2 regions of the Nocardioides palaemonis genome follow, and region 1 is predicted to be linked to the other one. Evidence: predicted binding sites of a transcription regulator. Region 1 holds the regulator's gene; the other holds the start of a gene.
The links. Region 1 encodes LexA, which represses DNA repair genes until DNA is damaged. Its sites were predicted from a motif close to TCGAACANNTGTTCGA; they were not measured.

Region 1 (7,054 bases):
GGCCTCCGGCGGTCCCCCATTGACAGTGAAGCTGGCGTCGCCGTACTGCGTGTCCACGCTGACGACGACCTCATCCGTTCGGTCGTAGGCATGGGAGACGTCGAGGCTCGGGTACGGCGCGCCGGGACTCGAGGTCGTGATGGACGACCCGTCGCCGAAGTTCCAGCGATATGCGATCGGACGGGCGCTGACGACCACGCGCGCGCGGATTAGTTGGACGGGAATGCTGGAGACGTCCGTGTTGGTGGTAAAGAAGTTCGTCTTCAGATTGACCAGTGTCTTGCCGTTCTTGGGCTGGACAGTTAGTTCCGACGGCTTCCAGTCGAGGGCCTGGAACGCCTCAATCACGAGATCCCTGACCGGGGGCGGGTCGTCAACCTTCTCGACCTCGCCAGCAGCTAGACAGGCCGTCCCAACATTCTCGCCATCACGAAACAGCGTGTAGCGGGTTCCAGGCACACCGGCGGCAGTCGTGCAGTCATCTGGGTTGTAGCACAGTCCGTCTGGACGACGTCCTCCGTCCTTGCAGATCTGCACCACCGACCATTGCGCCATCGGGTAGTCCAGTTTCTGCCCCTCAATGTCGCCGGATGAGAAGTCGCAAGTTTCGGTGACTTCGCCGACTTCGGCCTGCACGCCGCAGTCAGCGAGCGCCGCCGAGGAAATCGTGACCAAGAAGCCAGCGACCACTGCAAGCAAGAGAACACGGAGCGCGCGGCTCACTGTGAGACCTCGGACTTGTGGGTGACGACCCACGAGGCGCCCTCACGCCTCAGGACCAGCCTGTGCGCCCCCGGCCCGCCATCGAACGTCTTGACCGGCCCCCGAGCAGATTCTTTGTACCTAGTGGGACTGGATCGCACGCGCACCATAAAGTCAGAACTCCGGCTCGAGCTCTCCTTGATTTCGAGAACCCGCCACCCATCCCACTCGATGAAGCCGCCGGCGGCGTACCACTTCTCCACCAGGTCGGCGAGGTCTACGCATGCCTCACAATCGGCGGACAACTGCCGATACTCGGCCGTCTCGCCCGTGTTCTCCATCTTCGCTTCAGTCGCGGCCCAACGCCGAATGAAGTCCTCTGCACTCTCCGCCTCCACCGTCTCGGACTCGGTCGGAGTCGGCGACGAGCTGCTCGTCTCCGGCATCTTCGGCGTCGGCTCGGCCTCAGGGTCGCCGTCGGAGCACCCGGCCAGGACCAGCGGGGCGATGACAGTCAGCGCGAGCGCGCGGCGTACGTGCATGGAATGCCTTCCCGAGACAACGTCAGCACGGTGAAGTTACCCATCTCGCTGCGGCTTGAACCAGCCTCGAGCTGCAATCTGTGGATAACTCGCCGCCGCCGCGATTCGCGGTAGCGGGGAAGGTCTTCGTGACATATGCCGAGCGATGTTCCCCACTGACTCTTCCCGGGCCCACGCCGCTCGGGTATCCGACGGCGTCGGATATGGCGGTCGCGTCGAGGTCTCGTGACAGGACTTCGTCCTTCCTCGACCAACAGAGCCAGAAATGCGCCGAGGGGCGGGCCGCCAGGCCCGCCCCTCGGTCTTCCCCTTGGTTCCACCAGCCGGGGTCGAAGCGACTGGTGGAGGCCTCACGCGTCAGTCGGAGACGACCGGGACGCGGAGCTTCTGGCCAGCGGCGAGGCTGGCGGACTCGAGGGCGTTGAGCCGCTCGATCTGGGTCATCGCGGCGCGCACGTCGCCGTCGACGGCGATGCCGGAGGCGATGTCCCAGAGGGTGTCGCCGGGGGCGACGGTGACGGTCTCGGTCGGGACCTGCTCGCCCGCCGAGTCGGTGCCGACGGCACCACCGGCGAGGGCGATCGCGACGACGAGGGTCACGAGGAGCGCGGTCAGGAAGACCACGAGCCGGCCGCGCCGCGTGAGGCGCACCGTGGAGCGGGCGCGGGCGGGAGCCGGGGTGAAGGCGGGGGAAAGGCTGAGGGTGCTCATGGTGGCCTCCTGGGGAAGATCAGCCGGGTCGGTGCGGACGAGGGAATGTCTAGTGATGACCACCGACAGTGGATCGGTGTCGAGCAGACGTTCGATCGAACACGTGTACGACGGTAGAGCACCTGTTCGAACGCGTCAAGCACCTGGACGAACAGATGTTCGACGCCATTCGTCCCGACATCGAGGGACCAACGCACCTGCCGGGGAGGGACGAGGGAGAGAAGCATCGAGGCAGGACGACACGAGAAGGAGACACGCCCATGTCCCGCAAGAAGGTCCTGGTCCTCGGAGGCAACTTCGGAGGTCTCAGCGCCGCGCTCACGGTCAAGCACGAGCTCGAGGGAGACGTCGACGTCACCGTCGTGTCGTCGTCCGACGAGTTCCTCTTCACGCCCTCCCTGATCTGGGTGCCGTTCGGCAAGCGCTCGCGCGCCGACATCACCTTCAAGGTCGGCCCCACGTTCGAGGAGCACGGCGTCGACTTCGTGCACGCCGAGGCCACCGAGATCGACCCGGTCGCCAAGCGGGTGCAGACCACCGCCGGCCCGCAGGACTACGACTACCTCGTCATCGCCACCGGCTACCGCAACCGCTTCGAGGTGATCCCCGGCCTCGGCCCCGACGGCAACGCCCACACCATCACCACGATGGAGGACGCGATCCACGCCGGTGAGGGCTGGACCCGGTTCAAGGACAACCCCGGCGACGTCGTCATCGGCGCCACCCAGGGCGCCGGCTGCTTCGGCGCGGCCTACGAGTTCCTCTTCAACACCTCCTACCAGCTGAAGAAGGCCGGCCTGAAGGACAAGGTCAAGCTCACCTACGTCAGCGCCGAGCCGTTCCTCGGCCACTTCGGCATCGGCGGGCTCCCCCACGGCGAGTCGCTGCTCGGGATGTTCCTCAAGAAGGAGGGCATCGAACCGGTCCTCAACACCGCGATGGACCACGTCGACGACGGCCGCCTCGTGCTCGCCGACGGACGGACGATCGACTTCGGCTACGCGATGATCGTGCCGCCGTTCTCCGGCCAGGACGTCGTCCAGAAGGCCGGTGAGCTGAGCGACGCCAACGGGTTCGTGACGGTCCGGGACACCTACCAGAGCGAGGCGTTCGACGACGTGTACGCGGTCGGCGTCGCCGCCGCGGTCGACGTCCCGTGGCAGACCCCGACCCCGGTCGGCATCCCGAAGACCGGCTTCCCGACCGAGCAGCAGGCCCACGTCGCGGCGCTCAACATCGCCGCCCAGGTCCGCGGCGAGGAGCCGAAGGAGCACAAGGCGTTCGGCGACATCCCGGCCGTCTGCGTCATGGACGCCGGCAACAACGGCGTCGTGATCCTGGCCGACAAGATGCTGCCGCCGCGCAAGCACGGGGTGCTGATCCCGGGCCCGCAGGCACACCTGATGAAGCTCGGCTTCGAGAAGTACTTCCTCTGGAAGATGCAGCACGGGCAGGTGCGCCTGCCCTGACCCGAGCGACCACGCCCGGTCGCGCACCGGGCACCGAGGGGACGGCCGTCCGGCCCAGAGGAGCCGGGGGCCGTCCGTAGGTTGCCCGGCGAAGAGTCAGCGCCGCCTCATCGCGCGGCGACCCTGCGCGGCGAACAGCCCGACGAGGTGCTGCGAGACGCCCGGGGCGAGCGCGGCGCTGCGCGCGACTCCCCCGCGCCAGCCCGGCACCGTACGCACCACCCGCCGCGAGCCGAGCAGCGCGACCGCCGCCTCGGCGACCTGCGACACGCTCAGGATCGCGCCACCGGAGTGCACCAGCTGGGCACCCATCCCGGCCGGGTCCTGCGCGGCGAGCATCGCGGTGTCGGCGCCGTCCGGGCACAGCGCGTGGACGCGTACGCCCCGCGGCGACTCGGCGTTGACCGACCCGCTGAGCGCCACCACTCCCGCCTTGGTGGCGCCGTAGACGGCGTAGCCCGGCGTGGGCGTGAGGCCGGCGAGCGACGCGACGTTGACCACGTCGCCGCCGCGCGGCCCGAACGCGTCCAGCGCCGCACGGGTCCCCCACATCGTGCCGAGCAGGTTGACCTCGACCAGCCGGCGCACCTGCTCGTCCGTCAGCGCCGCGAGGGTCCCGTCGTCGCCGACGCCGGCGTTGTTGAACCACGCCGCGAGCGGCGCGTGGCGCACCGCCTCGGCCGCGACCGCGCGGTGCGCGTCCGGGTCGCGTACGTCGTGGGCGAGGCCGGCGACCGCGCCGATCTCCGCGGCGGTCGCGGCGACCGCCTCGGCGTCGACATCGCTCACGACCACCCGGTGACCACGCGCGACCAGCAGCTCCGCGATGCCGCGCCCGATCCCACGCGCCCCACCCGTCACCACACAGCTCGTCGCCCCAGCACCCGTCATGGACGCGACGCTAGCGACACGCTGCTTCGAACAGGTGTTTGATCCACGGGTGCCGGGAGGTCTACGGTGGCCTCACCCGGTCCGGGCGGACGGAGCGGGGCACCATGCGGGAGGACTGAGCCAGATGGCCAAGCAGGACGACAAGAACGTCATCGAGATGCCCGACGGCCCGCCGGACGCCACCGGCCTGACCCCGCGCCAGCAGCGCGTGCTCGCCACCATCAAGGACTCGATCGAGACCAAGGGATACCCGCCCTCGATGCGCGAGATCGGCCAGGCGGTCGGCCTCACCTCGTCCTCCAGCGTCGCCCACCAGCTGCGCGTGCTCGAGGGCAAGGGCTTCCTCAAGCGCGACCCCAACCGGCCCCGCGCCCTCGAGGTGTTCCTGCCCGAGGTGATGGCGGCGCGCCGCTCGATCTCCAGCGCCGACGACTCGGGCGTCGACGAGACCGGCATCGGCGACGTCTCGCCGTCCGCGGTCAACATCCCCGTCGTCGGCCGGATCGCCGCCGGTGGCCCGATCCTCGCCGAGGAGCAGGTCACCGACGTCTTCCCGCTGCCCAAGCAGCTCGTCGGCGACGGCACCCTCTTCCTGCTCGAGGTCTCCGGCGACTCGATGGTCGACGCGGCCATCTGCAACGGCGACTACGTCGTGATCCGCCAGGAGCAGACCGCCAGCAACGGCCAGATCGTCGCCGCGATGATCGAGGGCGAGGCGACCGTCAAGACGTTCCAGCGCAAGGACGGCCACGTGTGGCTGCTCCCCCACAACACGGCGTACGACCCGATCCCGGGCGACAACGCCACCATCCTCGGCGTCGTCACCGCGGTGCTCCGCCGGGTCTGACCCTCCCCTGCGCACGGCCTCCGACGGCCCTCCACCCCACGGGGCGGAGGGCCGTTGAATGTCCACCACCGACGGGACACGATGGCGGGACAGCCAACCGTCGGGAGCGCGCATGAGCAACGTCCAGGAGTCCTACGACTACGTCATCGTCGGCGGAGGCGTCGCCGCCGCCAGCGCCGTGAAGGGGATCCGCTCGCAGGACTCCTCGGGCACGGTCGCGGTGCTCGGCTCCGAACCCCACGACCCGGTCTACCGCCCGGCGCTGTCGAAGGACCTCTGGCTCAAGGACGACGAGTCGCTCGAGGGCCAGTCGCTCGCCGGTGACCTCAACGACGACGACGGCGTCGACCTCGTCCTCGACACCACCGTCACCGAGATCGACCCGGCCGGCCACGCCGTACGCCTCGCCGACGGCACGTCGGTCGGCTACGGAAAGCTGCTGCTGGCCACGGGTGCCGAGCCCCGCACCCTCGGGCTCGGGGCCGGTCCGCGGGTCGTCTACTACCGCACGTCCGCCGACTACGAGCGGCTCCGCGCGCTCGCCACCTCCGGCAGCCACGTCGTGGTCGTCGGCGGCGGCTACATCGGCTCCGAGATCGCCGCTGCCCTCGTGCAGAACGACGTCGCGGTCACGCTGGTGCTCGACCTCGAGGACGTGCAGGAGCAGATGTTCCCCCGCGCGCTCGCCGCGAGCCTCACCAAGGACTTCGCCGAGCACGGCGTGACGATCGTCCACGGGTCGGTCAGCACCGGCGAGGAGACCGGCGACGGCGTCCGGATCCGCCTCGACGACGGCACCGACGTGGTCGCCGACGCGGCCGTGATCGGGGTCGGCGTCCAGCCGCGCACCGGGCTCGCCGAGGCCGCCGGCCTCGAGGTCGACAACGGCGTCGTGGTCGACGACCGCCTGCGCACCAGCGTCGAGGACGTGTACGCCGCGGGCGACGTCGCGTCCTACCCCGACGCCCTGCTCGGCCGCCGCCGCGTCGAGCACGTCGACCAGGCCGAGAAGTCCGGCGCGCACGCCGGCAAGGTGATGGCCGGCGCCGACGAGGCCTACGACTACACGCCGATCTTCTGGTCCGACCTCTTCGACGCCGGCTACGAGGCCGTCGGCGAGACGAAGTCGGACCTCGACATGGTCGAGGACTGGAAGGACGGCGAGCTCGGCACCGGCGTCGTCTACTACCTCAAGTCCGGCTCCGTGCGCGGCGTGCTGCTCTGGAACGTCTGGGACAGCACCGACAAGGCCCGCGAGGTGATCGCGGAGACCAAGGACGCGCCGCTGGAAGACCCGGAGAGCCTGCGGGGACGGATCTCCTTCGGCTGAGGCGCCGCTCGTCGCTGGTCGAGGAAGGCGCCCTGGCGCCTGTCACGAGACCCGGTCACGCGACGGGGTCTCGTGACACGACTTCGTCGTTCCTCGACCAGCGAGGTCTCGGTGGTTGAGGTGCGAGCGGAGCGAGCCTCGAGACCACGGACGGGTGACGGGTGACGCAGGTTTCGAGGCTCGTCGCTGGCGCTCCTCGCACCTCAACCAACGAGGCTTCGGTGGTTGAGGTGCGAGCGGAGCGAGCCTCGAAACCACGGACGGCAGTCCGGGCACGTGTAGCCTCGCGGCGATGTCCGAGCACCCCGGCGCCGCGCCGTCCCCCGAGGTCTTCCACACCCGAGCGGGCAACCGGCGCCGCCTGACGCAGGCGGCCGAGGCGGAGGTCGAGCGGCTCGCGGCGGCTGGCGAGACATCTGCCTGGCTCAGCCCGCTGGCGTACAACCTCACGGTGAGCCACAGCCACCGGTTCGTGTGGTTCCGGGTGGCGAAGGTCGCGACGCGCACCATCCGCCACCACTGCGAGAGCCACGGCGTGACGATGGACGTCGACCACGCGATG
Region 2 (7,054 bases), on a different contig from region 1:
TTCGTGCCGGGGCCGGCGTTCCAGTGCTTGAGCGGGGAGTACGTCGTGATGCCGGCGCACAGCAGCGGGGTGGCAGCCGCGGGGTCGAGGCCCTCGGGGACGGAGAGGACGTAGTCGGCGTCGACGACGACCTTCTGCGAGTAGCCGCCCTGGGTGGTGGTGCCGTCGCGGTCGGTGGCGGCGTAGGTGCCGACCATGCCCTGGCGGCAGTACTGCTCGTCGCCGGCGCGGCAGTTGTCGCACTCGCCGCACGAGCCCACCATGCAGCCGACGCCGACGCGGTCGCCCACCCGGTGGCGGGTGACGTCGGAGCCGACCTCGGCGACGGTGCCCACGATCTCGTGGCCGGGCACGACGGGGAAGGGCTGCGGGCCCCAGTCGCCGTTGACGGTGTGGATGTCGGAGTGGCAGATGCCGGCGAACTCGATGTCGATCAGCACGTCGTTCGCGCCGACCTCGCGGCGCTCGATGGTGATCGGCTCGAGCGGCGCACCGGCGGACGGGGCGGCGTAGGCGTTCACGCGCATGGGGGATCTCTCCTTGCTCTCTACGGGGTCGTCCGGGCGGGTGGCCCGGACGGGGGTCGGACGGTGGTCCGGCTAGTGGTCGGTGACCGCGCGCAGCTCCTCGGCGAGCGCCCGCGCCTGCGCGGAGATCTCCTCGCTGCGAGCGGCGTCACCGTCCTCCACGGCCTGCCAGTAGGCGATCTTGAGGTCGACGTAGCGCTGCCGCAGGGCGAGCCGCTGCGCCTCGACCGTCAGGTGCCGCTGCTGCTGCTCGAGCAGCTCGCGCTGCTCGGCGGCGGCCTCGGCGCCCCGCCGGGCGTTGGCCATGTAGTGGCGCATGTCGTCGAGCCCCATCCCGGTGGCGGCGAGGCAGGACACCGACATCAGCTGGTCGAGGTCGGCCTCGCCGTAGACGCGGTGCCCGCTGCTCGCTCCGCGGCCGATCGGGGGGATCACCCCGACCTGCTCGTAGTAGCGCAGCGTGCTCGCCGGCAGCCCGGTGAGGGCGGCCGTCTCGCGGATCGTGTAGCTGCGGGGCTCGGCGTGCGTGGTCACGTCGTACGACGCTAGGAACTTCGAGTACTCGAAGTCAAAGCCGGCGTGACGCGTTGTGGCGCCTCGCTACGCTCGAGGTCGTGACCCTCCGCGAACGCCTCGGCGCCGAGCTGTTCCGCAAGGTGGCCGGGCCCGACGGCGACCGTGCCCGCGAGCGTGTCCACGGCACTCCGGGCCCCCGCTGGTTCGCCCCCGACTCCCCCATCGCCCGCGTCCACGGCGACGCCTCGATGTTCGTCGGCGGCATCCGCGCGATCATGTTGCAGTCGCTGCACCCGGCGGCGATGCAGGGCGTCGCCGACCACTCCGGCTACCGCGGCGACATGTGGGGCCGGCTCGCGCAGGTCTCGACCTACATCGCGATGACGACCTTCGGCACCGAGAAGGACGCCCTGCAGGTGATCCGAGCGGTCCAGCGGGCGCACGAGTCGGTGACCGGCACGATGCCGGACGGGACGCCCTATGCCGCGAGCGACCCGCACCTGCTCGGCTGGGTCCACGCCGCCGAGATCGAGAGCTTCCTGCTCGCCCACGACCGCTACGGCCACCGCCCGCTGGTGGCCCGCGAGCGCGACGAGTACGTCGCCCAGACCGCCGTCGCCGCCGAGCACCTCGGCGTCATCGGTGCGCCACGGTCCGAGGAGGAGCTGCGGACGGTGCTCACGGCGTACGGCCCCGAGCTGCGCGGGACGCCGGCCGCCCAGGAGGCGATCCGGTTCCTGCTGCTCCACCCCGACCTGCCGCTCGTCGCGCGTCCGGGCTACCTCTCGCTGGCGACGGCGGCGATCGGCCTGCTGCCCGCCGAGGCCCGGCGCGAGCTGCGGCTGCCGCCGGTCCCGCCGGTGACCAACCGGGTGCTGGGCGCGGCCGCCACCCGCACCATCCGCTGGGCGATGGCCTCCGGCCACGCCCACGCGCGCGAGCTCCAGGCGCAGCAGACGTGAGCCTGACGTCACGCTGGCCGCTGCCCGACCGGCACGACCTGCGCGACGAGCTGCTGTTGGCGTGGGACCGCCCGGGCTACCACGACCTGGTCCACCTCACCGAGGTCCTCGACCGGCTCGAGGACCTCGCCCACGCCGGCGCGCGCTTCGAGGCCGTGCCGGTCGCGCTCGCCGCGTGGTTCCACGACGCGGTCTACGACGGCGCGCCGGACGACGAGGAGCGCTCCGCGCGATGGGCCGAGCGCGCCCTGGACCTGCCTCTCGCGGCGGAGGCCGCCCGCCTGGTGCGGATGACGGCCGAGCACCGCCCGGACGACGACGACGCGGAGGGCTGCGCGCTCAGCGACGCCGACCTCGGCATCCTCGCCGCACCGCAGGAGCGCTACGACGCCTACGTCGCGGGCGTGCGCGCCGACTTCGCCCACGTGGGCGACGCCGACTTCCGCGCCGGCAGGCGCGAGGTCCTCGAGGACCTCGCGGCGCGGCCGCGCCTGTTCCGCACCCGTCAGGCGCACGACCTGTGGGACGCGCGGGCGCGCACCAACCTCGAGCGGGAGCTGGCCGGGCTGCGCGGGTGAGGCGTCAGCGGTCGGCGAGCTGGAGGTAGAAGGTGAACCGGTCGTGGCGGTAGCAGGTGCGCGAGACCTCCACGATGCGCCCGTCGGCGACGGCCCGACGCGCGTGCCGCAGCACCGGGTCGCCCTCGGCGATCCCGAGGATGGTCGCCTCCTCCGCGCTCGCGCGGTCGGCGCTGATCGCGTCCTCGACGTCGGTCGGGCGCAGCCCGCGCGCCTCGAGGGCGTCGTAGAGGCTGGTCGGGGTGCCGTGCTGCAGGAAGCCGGGCAGCAGCACCTCGTTGAGGTAGGCGTCCTCGACGCACACGACCTCCTGGTCGGCGCGCCGGAGCCGACGCCAGTGCAGGACCGGGTCGCCCGGCGAGATGTCGAGGGCACGGGCCACGCCCGGCCCTGCCTGCTCGACCCGCGCGAGGAGGGTCTGCGACTCGGGCAGCATCCCGCGGCGGCGCATCTCCTCGGTGTAGGAGGTCAGCCGGCCGGAGGTCTTCGGCGGCTGGGCGACGAAGGTGCCGCGGCCCGGGATCCGCTCCAGCAGGCCCTCGGCGACGAGCGCGTCGAGGGCCTGGCGCACCGTCATCCGGGCGACGCCGAAACGGGCGACGAGCTCGCGCTCGGACGGGGCGGCCGACCCGGGCGGCTGGCTCTCGATGAGACCGCGCACGTGCTCGCGCACCTGCACGTGCTTGAGCGCCCGCTGACGCGGTACGACGAGGTCCACCGGCTCCATGCCAGACAGGCTAGGTACGCATGTCGATCCGCGTCACCCAATTGACCAAGCCTGTGGGGAAGCCTTGAGCGTACCTTGATCTTCGAACGTGCGTTCGACTCATCGGGTACTCTGGACCTGTGGACCTCCGGGTGGACTTCCAGGGCTCGCTCTTCGCCGCCGACGACTCCGCGCCCGCGACCCTCGCGCCGCAGCGCCACGTCCTCACCGACGGCGCGTGGGTCGACGTGCAGCGCAGCTGGCTGCCCGACCCCGACGCGGTCCTGGCCGCGCTGGTCGCCGAGGTGCCGTGGCGCGCCGAGCGCCGCGAGATGTACGACGCCGTCGTCGACGTCCCGCGCCTGGTGCACACCTACCTGGGCGGTGACCCGCTCCCCCACCCGGTGCTCGGACGGGCGCGTGACGCGCTGAGCGACCACTACCTCCCCGAGCTCGGCGAGCCGTTCGTGAGCGCCGGCTGCTGCTACTACCGCGACGGCCGTGACTCGGTGGCCTGGCACGGCGACACGATCGGGCGCGGGCGTCACCAGGACACGATGGTCGCGATCGTGAGCGTCGGCGACCCCCGCCGGCTGCTGCTGCGTCCACGCGGCGGGGGCGCCTCCATGGCGTTCACGATGGGCCACGGCGACCTCGTGGTGATGGGCGGGTCGTGCCAGCGCACCTGGGAGCACGCGGTCCCGAAGGTCGCGCACGCCGGGCCGCGGATCTCGGTCCAGTTCCGCCCGCTCCACGTGTTCTGACACGCGGCCCGCGCGTCGCTACCTCCGCAGCAGCCGGCGGACCACGGCGAGGCCGACGACCGCGGCCAGCGCCTGCTTCCAGTAGGACTTGAGCAGCACCGGCAGCACCGCACTCCCGAGGTCGAGCGCCTCCGTGGGGGTGGGGGCGGCGGGGGTGGCGGTGCCGCCGGCTTCGAGGGAGGCGGGGCGTCCTCCCGGACTGCTGCCGGACCGGCGTCGGCGACCGCCGCCGGCTCGGGGTCGGGCGGCGGCGCCGGCGCGGCCAGGCGCTGCTCGAGGCAGGTGACGAACTGCCCGAGCAGCTTGTCGGACACGTCCTGCATGACACCGCGCCCGAACTGCGCCGGCTTGCCGGTGATCGCGAGGTCGGTCTCGACCGCCACGTCGGTCGAGGTGTCCGACCCGGTCATCGACACGGTCACCTTCGCACCGGCCGTGCCGTTGCCGCGCTTGTCCTTGCCCTTGGCGTCGACCACGAACCGGTGCGCCGCGGCGTCCTTCTCGACGAAGGTGCCGCTGCCGTTGTACTGCAGGGCGATCGGCCCGAGCTTGACCTTGACCGACCCCGAGAACGACTCCTCGTCGGCCTCGGACACCTGGGCGCCCGGGAAGCACTCCGCGACAGACGCGATGTCGTTGAAGTGCGCCCAGGTCTCCTCGACGCCGACGGGGACGGTGAAGCGGTGGGACAGCTCCACGCCTACGCCCCCGCAGCCTTCAGCACCGCGCGGCCGGTCAGGACCCGGGCGAGGTGCTGGCGGTAGTCGGCGGCGCCGTTGAGGTCCGACGGCGGGTTCGTGCCCTCGGCCGCGAGCTGCGCGGCCTCCCGTACGCCGTCCTCGGTCGCGCTGGCGCCCGCCAGCGCCGCCTCGGTGGCGCGGGCCCGCAGGGGCGTCGACCCCATGTTGGTCAGGCCCACGCGCGCCTCGTCGATCGATCCCTTGACCGTCGCCGCGACCGCGACGATCGGCCACTGGTGGGCCACTCGCACGAACTTCTCGTAGTGAGCGCCCCAGCCGGTGTGCTTGGGGATGCGGACCTCGGTGAGGATCTCGTCGTCGCCGATCGCGGTCTCGAAGAGGTCGACGAAGAAGTCGTCGGCCTCCACCGTGCGGGTGCCGCCGGCTCCGGCGACGACGAACTGCGCACCCAGCGCCAGCGCCGGCGCGCCGAGGTCACCGGCCGGGTCGGCGTGGGCGAGGGCCCCGCCGAAGGTGCCGCGGTGGCGGATCTGGGAGTCGGCCACCTCGGCTGCGGCCTTCGACAGCAGCAGGGCGTGCTCCTTGACCAGGGCGTCGTCGCGGACCTCGGTGTGGGTGGTCATCGCGCCGATCACGATCGCGTCGCCGTCGTCGCGGATGCCGCGCAGGGAGGAGATGCCGCCGAGGTCGATCACCACCTCGGGTGCGTTGAGCCGCATCCGCAGCACGGGCAGCAGGCTCTGGCCACCGGCCAGGATCTTCGCGTCGTCGCCGTGCTCGCCGAGGGCGGCGAGCGCCTCCTCGACCGAGCTGGGTGCGACGTAGTCGAACTGCGCCGGGATCATGCCTGGGCCCCTTCCGTGCTGTCGGGTCCGGGTTCGGACTCGTCGAAGTGAGGCATCGCCGCCTCGGGAGTCGGTGCGGCCTCGTCGCCGGCGTGGATGGCGCGCCAGACCCGCTCGGGCGTGCACGGCATCTGGATGTCGGAGACGCCGAGGTGGCGCACCGCGTCGACCACCGCGTTGACCACGGCCGGGGTCGAGGCGATGGTGCCCGCCTCGCCGACGCCCTTGGTGCCGAGCGAGTTGGTCGTGCAGATGCTCGGGTCGTCGGTGTGGACCACGTCGAAGGAGATCGTGTCGGCCGCCGTCGGCAGGAGGTAGTCGACGAACGAGCCGCTGACGAGCGTGCCCGACTCGTCGTGCACCGCCTCCTCCCACAGCGCCTGCGCGATGCCCTGCACGAGCCCGCCGTGGACCTGCCCGGCGACGATCAGCGGGTTGATGATCGTGCCGATGTCGTCGCAGCAGGTGTACTTGCGCATCTTCACCTGACCGGTCTCGGTGTCGACCTCCATCGCGCACAGGTGGGTGCCGTGCGGGTAGTTGAAGTTCACCGGGTCGTAGGTCGCGTCGGCGTCGAGGTTGAGCTCCATCCCCTCCGGGTAGTTGTGCCCGGCGAACGCCGCCGTCGCGAGCTCCTGGATCGCGGTGCCCTGGTCGGTGCCGCGGACGGTGAAGCGGCCGCCGGAGTACTCCAGGTCGTCCTCGCTGGCCTCCAGCAGGTGGGCGGCGAGGACCTTGGCCTTGTCGATCACCTTGTCGACCGCTCGCACCAGCGCCTCACCACCGACGACCAGGGAGCGCGAGCCGTAGGTGTCGAGCCCCTTGGGTGCGGTCTGGGTGTCGCCGTGCAGCACCTCGACGTCCTCGAACGGGACGCCGAGCCGGTCGGCGACGATCTGGCTGAACGCCGTCTCGTGGCCCTGTCCGTGGGCGCTGGCCCCGGTCACCACCTCGACCTTGCCGAGCGGCGTGAGGCGCACGCTCGCGTGCTCCCAGCCACCGGCGCCGTAGTCGAGGCTGCCGAGCACCCGGCTCGGCGCGAGGCCGCACATCTCGGTGAAGGTCGAGACGCCGATCCCGAGCTGGACCCGGTCACCGCGCTCGCGGCGCTCCTTCTGCTCGGCCCGCAGCGCGTCGTAGCCGAAGGACTCCTTCGCCTTGGCGGTCGCCGCCTCGTAGTTGCCGGTGTCGTACTCCAGGCCGGCGACGGTCGTGAACGGGAACTCCTCGTGGGTGATCCAGTTCCGCTCACGGATCTCGAGCGGGTCCACGCCGACCTCGGCGGCGAGCTCGTCCATCATCCGCTCGATGGCGTAGGTCGCCTCGGGCCGCCCGGCGCCGCGGTAGGCGTCGGTGAAGGTGGTGTTGGTGAGCACCGTCTGGCACTCGAAGCGGTAGGCCGGGAACTTGTAGATCGCGTTGAACATGAACGCACCGAGCACCGGGACGCCGCCG

Region 2: KDN32_RS16750 (alpha-ketoglutarate-dependent dioxygenase AlkB) is a predicted target of LexA. The motif match lies at 3,393-3,408, and genes of this name have one in related genera.

What each region holds. Positions count from the first base shown of each region.
Region 1 covers NZ_JAGVQR010000001.1:462,581-469,634, reverse strand. Annotated here, with positions in the region: gene KDN32_RS02280 (hypothetical protein) at 1-723, opposite strand, end outside; gene KDN32_RS02275 (hypothetical protein) at 720-1,244, opposite strand; gene KDN32_RS02270 (LysM peptidoglycan-binding domain-containing protein) at 1,602-1,955, opposite strand; gene KDN32_RS02265 (NAD(P)/FAD-dependent oxidoreductase) at 2,216-3,424, shown strand; gene KDN32_RS02260 (SDR family NAD(P)-dependent oxidoreductase) at 3,521-4,315, opposite strand; gene lexA (transcriptional repressor LexA) at 4,440-5,162, shown strand; gene KDN32_RS02250 (NAD(P)/FAD-dependent oxidoreductase) at 5,275-6,492, shown strand; gene KDN32_RS02245 (sulfotransferase family protein) at 6,785-7,054, shown strand, end outside.
Region 2 covers NZ_JAGVQR010000004.1:215,971-223,024, forward strand. Annotated here, with positions in the region: gene KDN32_RS16725 (NAD(P)-dependent alcohol dehydrogenase) at 1-527, opposite strand, end outside; gene KDN32_RS16730 (MerR family transcriptional regulator) at 600-1,061, opposite strand; gene KDN32_RS16735 (oxygenase MpaB family protein) at 1,142-2,005, shown strand; gene KDN32_RS16740 (HD domain-containing protein) at 2,002-2,583, shown strand; gene KDN32_RS16745 (GntR family transcriptional regulator) at 2,588-3,310, opposite strand; gene KDN32_RS16750 (alpha-ketoglutarate-dependent dioxygenase AlkB) at 3,430-4,053, shown strand; partial or broken gene KDN32_RS22590 (SRPBCC family protein) at 4,377-4,751, opposite strand; gene KDN32_RS16760 (FAD binding domain-containing protein) at 4,754-5,599, opposite strand; gene KDN32_RS16765 (xanthine dehydrogenase family protein molybdopterin-binding subunit) at 5,596-7,054, opposite strand, start outside.